Regions from separate parts of the Mesorhizobium sp. P3_A10 genome, predicted to be linked through region 1. Evidence: predicted binding sites of a transcription regulator. Region 1 holds the regulator's gene; the other holds the start of a gene.

Region 1 (4,208 bases):
CTATTTTTTCGAGCCTCGAAAAAATACTGATCCAACGCCGGAGCGCTGTCAACATCGATTCTGATTGATTTTGATGTGTCGCTGACTTTTTTTCGAGGCTCGCAATAAATAATGACAGTGCTGCCGGCTTCTGCCAATATTTGGCTGGTGTCACCGACTGCCTTCAATATCATGAGAGGCCGCGACGACGACCGGGAGGAAAGCAGAAAGATGTCGGTTGGTATCCGCCACGACGATTTGCGCCGCCGCAACCGGGCGATGGTGCTCTCGGCCGTGCGCCGCGCCGGCCAGCCCTCTCGGACCGAGATCGCGGCGACCACCGGCCTCAGCCATTCGACCATATCGGCGATCTCCTCGGCCCTGATCACGGAAGGCATCCTCGCCGAGAGCAAGGCCAGCGAACCGGTCTCGCTGAAACGTGGACGGCCGCAAGTCGGTCTCGGGCTCAATCCGGAAGCCGCCGCGGTGATGACCGTGGTGCTGTCGCTGAATTTCCTCTCCGTCGCCGTCATCGACTATGCCGGCCAGGTGGTTGCCGAGGAACAGCGCCGGCTGGACACGCTGACCACGCCGCGCGACGAGCTGATCGGCGAATGCACGGCAATCGTGCGGCGCCGGCTCGAGGATCCCGACCTCGACACCCACAGCGTCGCCCGCATCGCCATGGGCATCCAGGGCATCACCGATTCGCACGCCCGCGCCATGCTTTGGTCGCCGATCACGCCGCAGACCGACATCGCCTTCGCCGACATACTAGAAGGCGAATTCGGCATTCCCGCCACCATGGAAAACGACTGCAACATGATGGCGGTGGCACTGCAGTGGCGCGATCCGGTCCGCTACCGCGACGATTTCATCGCCATCTTGCTGTCGCACGGCATAGGCATGGGCCTGGTGCTGAAGGGCGAGCTGTTCACCGGCACCCATTCCTCGGGCGGCGAATTCGGCCACATGATCCATCGGCCGGGCGGCGCGCTCTGCCGCTGCGGGCGGCGTGGCTGCGTCGAGGCCTATGCCGGCAACTACGCCATCTGGCGCAACGCCAGGCAACTGGGCGAAGACGCCGAGCCGGTCGCTGATGTCAGCGACGCCGACATGCGGGCGCTCGCCACCGCGGCACGCGAGAAGGACGGGCCGGAGCGCGAGGCCTACCGCAAGGCCGGCGAAGCACTCGGTTTCGGCCTCGGCAGCCTGTTTGCACTGATCGATCCCGCACCCGTCGCCATGGTCGGCGTCAGCGCCGCCGCCTTCGACCTTATCGAACCGGCGCTGCGCGAGGCCATCGCCCAGACCGCCGGCGGCCAGCATTCGAAATCGATCTCCTTCGACACCGAGCCGAACGAATTGCCGCTGATCCGCGAAGGCTGCGCGATGCGGGCACTGAGCTTCGTCGACCAGGAGATTTTCGCGCCGGGCGGGCAGGCAAAGGCGGGCGCCATCGGGAAAGACGTGGCCTAAAATCGAAATGTCGGATCGCGACGTGGGATGGGTTGAGATTCAGGTCAGCCCGGGAACCACTCCACGGTGGCCCGAGCGAGCGCTCCTTAGCAAACTATTATCCGCATACCAGAGCTTCGTACAAACCGATAGACGAAGAGCAATGCAATGCTAGATTGCAGGCCACCATAGCCATATAAAAGAACGTGGTAGAATGTTCAATCACACGACAGCGGTATATCGGACTGGTCTACAGCAACCAGGCTTCCTCAAAAGCTAGATCAGATATCGTCCGGCACTTTTCTTGATCTCCGTGTTGCTATTGCTTGGCGGCACCGCCGCCGCCCAACACCCTGGTCCAGGCTGCCCGGTTGGCCAATTGATAGATGCCAGAGAAGCATGGGGGAAATTCACCTCCAATGATGAGGCGACGGGATTTGCCAGACGTAAGTTCCTAGCCCTTGGCGCGGAAGAGTTCACAAAATGGCTATCGTGCCAGAGCTTTGAAGTGAGCGTTAGTCCCGGCCGAGGAACGACGACGAATATTCAAGCAAGCTTTATGCCACTAAGAAAAGACGAAGGTCTTTGGGTGCCTAGTGGAGCTTACTACTGGCTATTCCCACCAGGCCGTCACTCCATAGAAGCGCATATCGAAAAGGGACGATTGATAGACATTATTGCTATCGCAGAGAGCGAATAGGGAGAAAAAACGATCCGGCGATCCGCAAGTTGTACCTCTCAGTCACTCAGATATCGGTCGCATTTTTTTCAACATCAAGCCGGACGAATGCGCTGACCACTTCAACGACACTGGATATGCTTCCGTCGAAACTGAAGGCTTTAGTCTTCGCGGATCGCGTATCCGGCACCGCGAATGGTGCGGATGACGTCAGGCATGCGGCCATTGTTGACCGCCTTGCGTAAGCGCCCGACATGCACATCCACCGTGCGCTCGTCGATGTAGATCGTCTCGCCCCAGACATTGTCGAGCAGTTGGCTGCGCGAGAACACCCGGCCGGGGTGCCGCATCATGAATTCGAGCAGCCGGAATTCGGTCGGCCCGAGCCGGATTTCGCTCTTCTTGCGATAGACCCGGTGCGATTCGCGATCGAGCACGATGTCGCCGACCTTGAGCACGCTGGACAGCACTTCCGGTTTGGCGCGGCGCAGCAGCGCCTTCACCCTCGCCATGAACTCCGGCGTCGAAAACGGCTTGACCAGATAATCGTCGGCGCCGGTCGACAGGCCGCGCACGCGGTCGCTCTCCTCGCCGCGCGCGGTCAGCATGATGATCGGCAGCCGCTCTGTTTCGGGCCGCATCCTGAGGCGCCGGCAAAGTTCGATGCCGGAAACCGCCGGCACCATCCAGTCCAGCACCAGAAGGTCGGGCACGTTTTCCTGCAAACGGATCTCGGCCTCGTCGCCGCGCGTCACCACCTCGACCTGGTAACCTTCGGATTCGAGATTGTAGCGGAGAAGCACGCCCAGCGGCTCCTCGTCCTCCACCACCATGATGCGTGGCGCGATCATCGACTGGTCACCTTTGTCGTCATGCCGCCGGCGCGGACATCGCCGTCTCGTCCTGCTTCGGCCGATTGGCGGGCAGTTGCGAGCCGGTCAAAACATAGTACGCATTTTCGGCGATGTTGGTCACGTGGTCGCCGATGCGTTCGAGGTTCTTGGCGCAGAACAACAGATGCGTGCACGCGGTGATGTTGCGCGGGTCTTCCATCATGTAGGTCAACAGCTCGCGAAACACCGAGGTGTATTTGACGTCGATGCGCTCGTCGTCGTTTCTGAGCTTGGCGAGTGCTGCCGCATCGGCGGCGGCATATTCCTCGACCACCCCTTGCACCTGGATGAGCACCAGCTGAGCCATCGCATCGATGGAATGCGACAGGTCACGCGGCGTGACGCTGAGGCCGACGGTGCCGACGCGCTTGGCGATGTTCTTGGCGAGGTCGCCGATGCGCTCAAGGTCGCCGGCCATGCGGATCGAGCCGACCACTGCGCGCAGATCGTTGGCCATCGGCTGGCGCTTGGCGATCAGCGTGATGGCGCGGTCGTCCAGCTCGCGCTGGCGCGCATCCATGATGGCGTCGTCGGAGACGACGCGCTGCGCCAATGCGTTGTCCGAAGTGAGCAGCGCCTTGGTCGAGCCGCTGACCATCGAGCCGGCGAGGTCGCCCATGTCGCGGATCAGCTTGCTGATCTGCCCCAGCTCTTCATCGAAAGATGCGACGGTATGTTCACCCATGATCCTAGTCCTCGTGCCTGAAACTTCGCTGCCGGAACCGCTCAGCCGAACCGGCCGGTGATGTAGTCCTGGGTGCGCTTGTCGTCGGGGTTTGTGAACATCTTATCGGTGGCGCCCTCCTCGACGAGGTAGCCGAGATGGAACATCGCCGTGCGCTGCGACACGCGCGCCGCCTGCTGCATAGAGTGGGTGACGATGACGATCGTGTAGTTCTGGCGCAGTTCGTCGATCAGCTCCTCGACACGAGCGGTGGCGATCGGATCGAGAGCCGAACAGGGCTCGTCCATCAGGATCACCTCGGGCGACACGGCGATAGCGCGGGCGATGCACAGACGCTGCTGCTGGCCGCCGGAAAGGCCAGTGCCGGGTTCCTGCAAGCGGTCCTTGACCTCGTTCCAGATCGCCGCCTTCTTCAGGCTCGACTCGACGATCTGATCCATGTCGGCCTTGCGCTTGGCCAGTCCGTGGATGCGCGGGCCGTAGGCGACGTTCTCGTAGATCGACTTCGGAAACG
Region 2 (4,208 bases), on a different contig from region 1:
CTCGCGCGGCTCGAGGAAGCGCAGCGGCTCGGGGATCGGCACTTGGTAGACCAATACCTGGCCGGCACTGAGCGGATGTTCGGGGATGCGGTGGCGGGTCTGGATGATGGTGGCGCTGGCGGTATCGGTGGTGACAGCAACATTGGCGACCTTCTTGAAGAAGGCGCGGATGGAGACCGCATTGGTGGTGTCGTCGGCGCCCTGGTCGATGACCTTCAGCACGTCGTCCGGCCCGATGATCGAAGCGGTGACCTGCACGCCGCCAGTGCCCCAGCCATAAGGCATCGGCATTTCGCGCGAGGCGAACGGCACCTGATAGCCGGGGATGGCGATGCCCTTGAGGATCGCGCGACGGATCATCCGCTTGGTCTGTTCGTCGAGATAGGCGAAGTTGTAGGTGGCGATTTCGGCTTGTTGGGCGGTCATTCCGCGGCCTCCCGCTTGTCTTCCATCTTGCCGGCGTTTTCGCGGGCGTCGTGCTCGGCGCGCATGCGGCGTACGAGGTCGAGTTCGGCCTGGAAGTCGACATAGTGCGGCAGCTTCAGGTGCTCGACGAAGCCGGTCGCCTGGACATTGTCGGAATGCGAGATGACGAACTCTTCGTCCTGGGCCGCAGCGACGACATCCTCGCCGAGTTCGGTCGCGCGAAGCGCGCGGTCGCAAAGCGCCATGGCCATCGCCTTGCGCTCGCTTTGACCGAAGACCAGGCCGTAGCCGCGGGTGAATTGGGGCGGCGCCTTGGCCGAGCCCTTGAACTGGTTGACCATCTGGCACTCGGTGACGCGGACGCAGCCGAGCGGCACGGCGAAGGGCAGTTCCGGCACATCGAGCTCCAGCTCGACCTCGCCTATGCGAACCTCGCCGACGAAGGGGTGGTTGCGGGCGTAGCCACGCTGGGTGGAATAGCCGAGCGCCAGCAGAAAGCCCTCGTCGCCACGCGATAGCGCCTGCAGGCGGATGTCACGCGCCATCGGGAATTCCAGCGGCTCGCGGGTGATGTCGCCGGGAACATGGTCTTGCGGCATGTCGCCATCCGGCTCGATCAGGCCTTCGCGGGCGAGGATCGCCGACACGCGCGGCATGGCTTCCGCCTCGCTTGCACGCTGCAAGGGTTCAGCGACATCGGCGCCGGCGGCAAGCTCGGGATCGAGCAGCCGGTGGGTGTAATCGAAGGTCGGGCCGAGAAGCTGGCCGCCGGGCAAATCCTTGTAGGTCGCCGACACGCGCCGCTCGACCAGCATGGTGGCGGTGTCGATGGCCCTGGTGTAGCCGAAGCGCGGCAGCGTGGTGCGATAGGCGCGCACCAGGAAGATCGCCTCGATCATGTCGCCGCGCGCCTGGACGATGGCTAGTGCCGCCAATTCCCGGTCGTAGAGCGAGCCTTCGCTCATCACCCGGTCGACGCCGAGCGCCAGTTGCTCGACGATCTGGTCGAGGCGAAGTGCCGGCACCGAACGATCGCCGCGCCGGCGATCGGCAAGCAATCTGTGGGCATTGGCTATGGCTGCCTCGCCGCCTTTTACCGCGACATACATGCTAGGCCTCCATCGTCTTGATGCGCGTCGTGCGCGGCAGGCAGGCGATGCCGCCCGGTGCGGCCAGGATGAGGTCGACGCCGCGCGGAAAGCGCTGGTTGTTCTGCTTCCACTGTTCGACGAAATGGCGTGGCATCTGCGCCGGCGCGATGGTCGCCGTCGCCTCGATGCCGGGGCCGGCGAGCAGAAGCGGGGTGCCCGAGACGAGATCGCTCACCTGCAGGATCAGCGTGGTGGAGCGGTCGGGATAGTCCTGCGTGCCTTGCGAAAAGCCGTCCAGCGACATCATCTCGGCAGGTGCCGAAATCAGCGCGAAATGCGCGTCGGCCGGTGTGTTGGCCAAGGGCGCGCCTGAGTGGAAGCCGAGCCAGGATTTGACCGCCGCGGCGGCCTGCAAGGTGGGGTCGAGCCAGAGCGGCGTGTCGTTGTCGCACAGTGCCAATGCGATGGCGCCGGCGGTTCCCGTCAGCGGCGCCGGCGGGCGGGCAAAAGCCGACAGGGGTTGCACGGTGCCCGGCCGCGCCATCGCGTCCATCACGGCGCGGAACACGGTCTGGGCGTTGAACACCGGATCGGCGAAGCCGCCGTCGATCGATTGGGTCGCGATGTCCATCAGTCTTCTCCGCGCACCATGGTGAAGAAATCCACCTTCGTTGCCGCCGTCTCGGCGCGACGCTGTTCACGCGCCTTGACCAATGCCGCCTGCAAGGGGGCGATGAGCTTGGTCTGAACATCGTCGCGGTGGGCAGAATCCTGCCAGAGCGCATCGGCGATTGCCGCCAGCCGGGCCTTCTGCTTGTCGCGGCCGAGCGCGTAGCAATGGCCGACCTGTCCGGAGGCGAGCCGCACCGTGGCGCGGGTGACCGTGGCTTCACCGACATTGAAGGGGGCGCCGCCGCCGCCGATGCGGCCGCGCACCGTGACCAGGCCGGTTTCGGGACCGCGCAGAAGTTCGGCTTCCGAGGGCAGGCCGGCCGCGTTCCAGAGGCGGACGATGTCATCGCCGCTTGCTTGCGCCAGCGTCGCCATGACGGCCTTGCGCTCAGCCTGATCGCGCGCTTCCTGTCCTCGCATGGTCGCTGCTCCTGTTCACGTAAATTTGTCTAGTGATATAGACATCTATACAAATTATATCTATTATCTAGCGTGTGTCCATGACGGGTGGATGACAGGGGCAAAGGATCGGGGCGAAAATGGCCGGGCAGCAATTGGCTGATAGTATCGAGCGGCGCAGCGGCGTCTCATTGTGGCGGCAGATCGCCGACCAGATCCTGCATTCAATCGCCCTGGGTGATTTTGCCGAGAATGCCGCGCTGCCGCCGGAGGTGGTGCTGGCCGAACGCTATGGCGTCAACCGGCACACGGTGCGCAGCGCCATCGCCGCCCTGGTGCAGGACGGCGTGCTCAGGGCTGAGCAGGGGCGCGGCACCTTCGTGCTGTCGCGCAAACGGCTGTCCTATCCGATCGGCGCGCGCACACGCTTTTCGGAAGGCCTGCAAGGACAGGCATCGGAGCGGCATATCGTGCTGCTCGCCTCATCGGTCGAGCCGGCGAGCCAGCGTGTCGCCGAGGGGCTTGGGCTGGCCAAGGGCGCCGAGGTGATCCGGCTGGAGACACGCGGCGAAGCTGACGGACGGCCTGTGTCGCGCGCCGCCGGCTGGTTCGATGCCAGACGTTTCGCCGGCATCGATGCCGCGATGGCGCAGACCGGTTCGATCACCGCGTCGCTGGCCCGCTTCGGCATAGACGACTATCTCCGGCAATCGACCGTTCTGTCGGCGCGCCACGCCGATGCAGCCGATCTTGCCGATCTCGACCTGCAGCCGGGCGCCATCGTGCTGGTCACGGTGGCCATCAACGTCACGCCCGACGGAAAGCCGATCCAGTTTTCCGAGTCTCGCTTTCCGGCCGAGCGGGTGGAGCTGAAGCTGTCGGCGCTGTAGCTAACTTTCGTCATCCTTGGGCGAAGCAGGAGCGGAGCTCCGTCGCGGAGACCCAAGGATCCATGCCGCGATCTCGGGCGAGGATCGCAGCGGACCAGAATTCTGCACCGAAGCAGCGGCTCGAAATCACGGCATGGATCCTCGGGTCTGCGCCGCGTCGCTACGCTCCTTGCTCCGCCCGTGGATGACGAAGCGATGGGCGTTTCGGCAAATTGCCGAGGCATGCGACCTGCCGAAGTCTCAACGATCCGCCGAATTTCGTGTCGGAGCGGACGTTTTATCCGACCTCGATCACCGCCTTGATCAGCCCGGATTTCTCGTGCGCCCATCTTGCGAGGTCGCGCGGCGTATCGCTGAGCGTGGTGCGGTGGGTGACGAGCTTGGCCAGCGGCACCGCACCGTTGCGGATCGAGGCGGCGACATGGTCGAAGTCGGCACGCAGGGCATTGCGGCTGCCGATCAAGGTCATCTCGCGCTTGTGGAATTCAGGGTCGGAAAAGGTGATGTCGTCCTTGACCACGCTGACCAGCACCAGCGTCCCGCCATGCGCGACATGGGCGAAGGCCGACTGCACCGAGGCGGTATTGCCGGTGGCGTCGAAAACCGCGTCGAACCCTTCGCCGCCGGTCGCCTCTCGCACCAGATCGGCCGCAGAATCCTGTGAAGCATCGAGCGTCGAAAAGCCGAGTTCGCTTGCGGCAAAGCTGAGCCTTTCGCTGCTCATGTCGAG

Evidence for each region. The regulator PhoB, encoded in region 1, activates phosphate uptake and scavenging genes when phosphate is short. The targets are predictions, from matches to a motif close to TGTCATNNANCTGTCAT.
Region 2: the regulator PhoB is predicted to act here: its motif matches at 2,690-2,706, upstream of phnF (phosphonate metabolism transcriptional regulator PhnF).

What each region holds. Positions count from the first base shown of each region.
Region 1 is NZ_JBFUFZ010000007.1:115,419-119,626, reverse strand. It holds gene AC1DXU_RS24345 (ROK family protein) at 211-1,458, shown strand; gene AC1DXU_RS24340 (hypothetical protein) at 1,742-2,137, shown strand; gene phoB (phosphate regulon transcriptional regulator PhoB) at 2,278-2,967, opposite strand; gene phoU (phosphate signaling complex protein PhoU) at 2,987-3,694, opposite strand; gene pstB (phosphate ABC transporter ATP-binding protein PstB) at 3,736-4,208, opposite strand, start outside.
Region 2 is NZ_JBFUFZ010000008.1:93,609-97,816, forward strand. It holds gene AC1DXU_RS26215 (alpha-D-ribose 1-methylphosphonate 5-phosphate C-P-lyase PhnJ) at 1-426, opposite strand, end outside; gene AC1DXU_RS26220 (carbon-phosphorus lyase complex subunit) at 423-1,535, opposite strand; gene phnH (phosphonate C-P lyase system protein PhnH) at 1,537-2,148, opposite strand; gene phnG (phosphonate C-P lyase system protein PhnG) at 2,148-2,609, opposite strand; gene phnF (phosphonate metabolism transcriptional regulator PhnF) at 2,729-3,478, shown strand; gene AC1DXU_RS26240 (zinc-binding alcohol dehydrogenase family protein) at 3,756-4,208, opposite strand, start outside.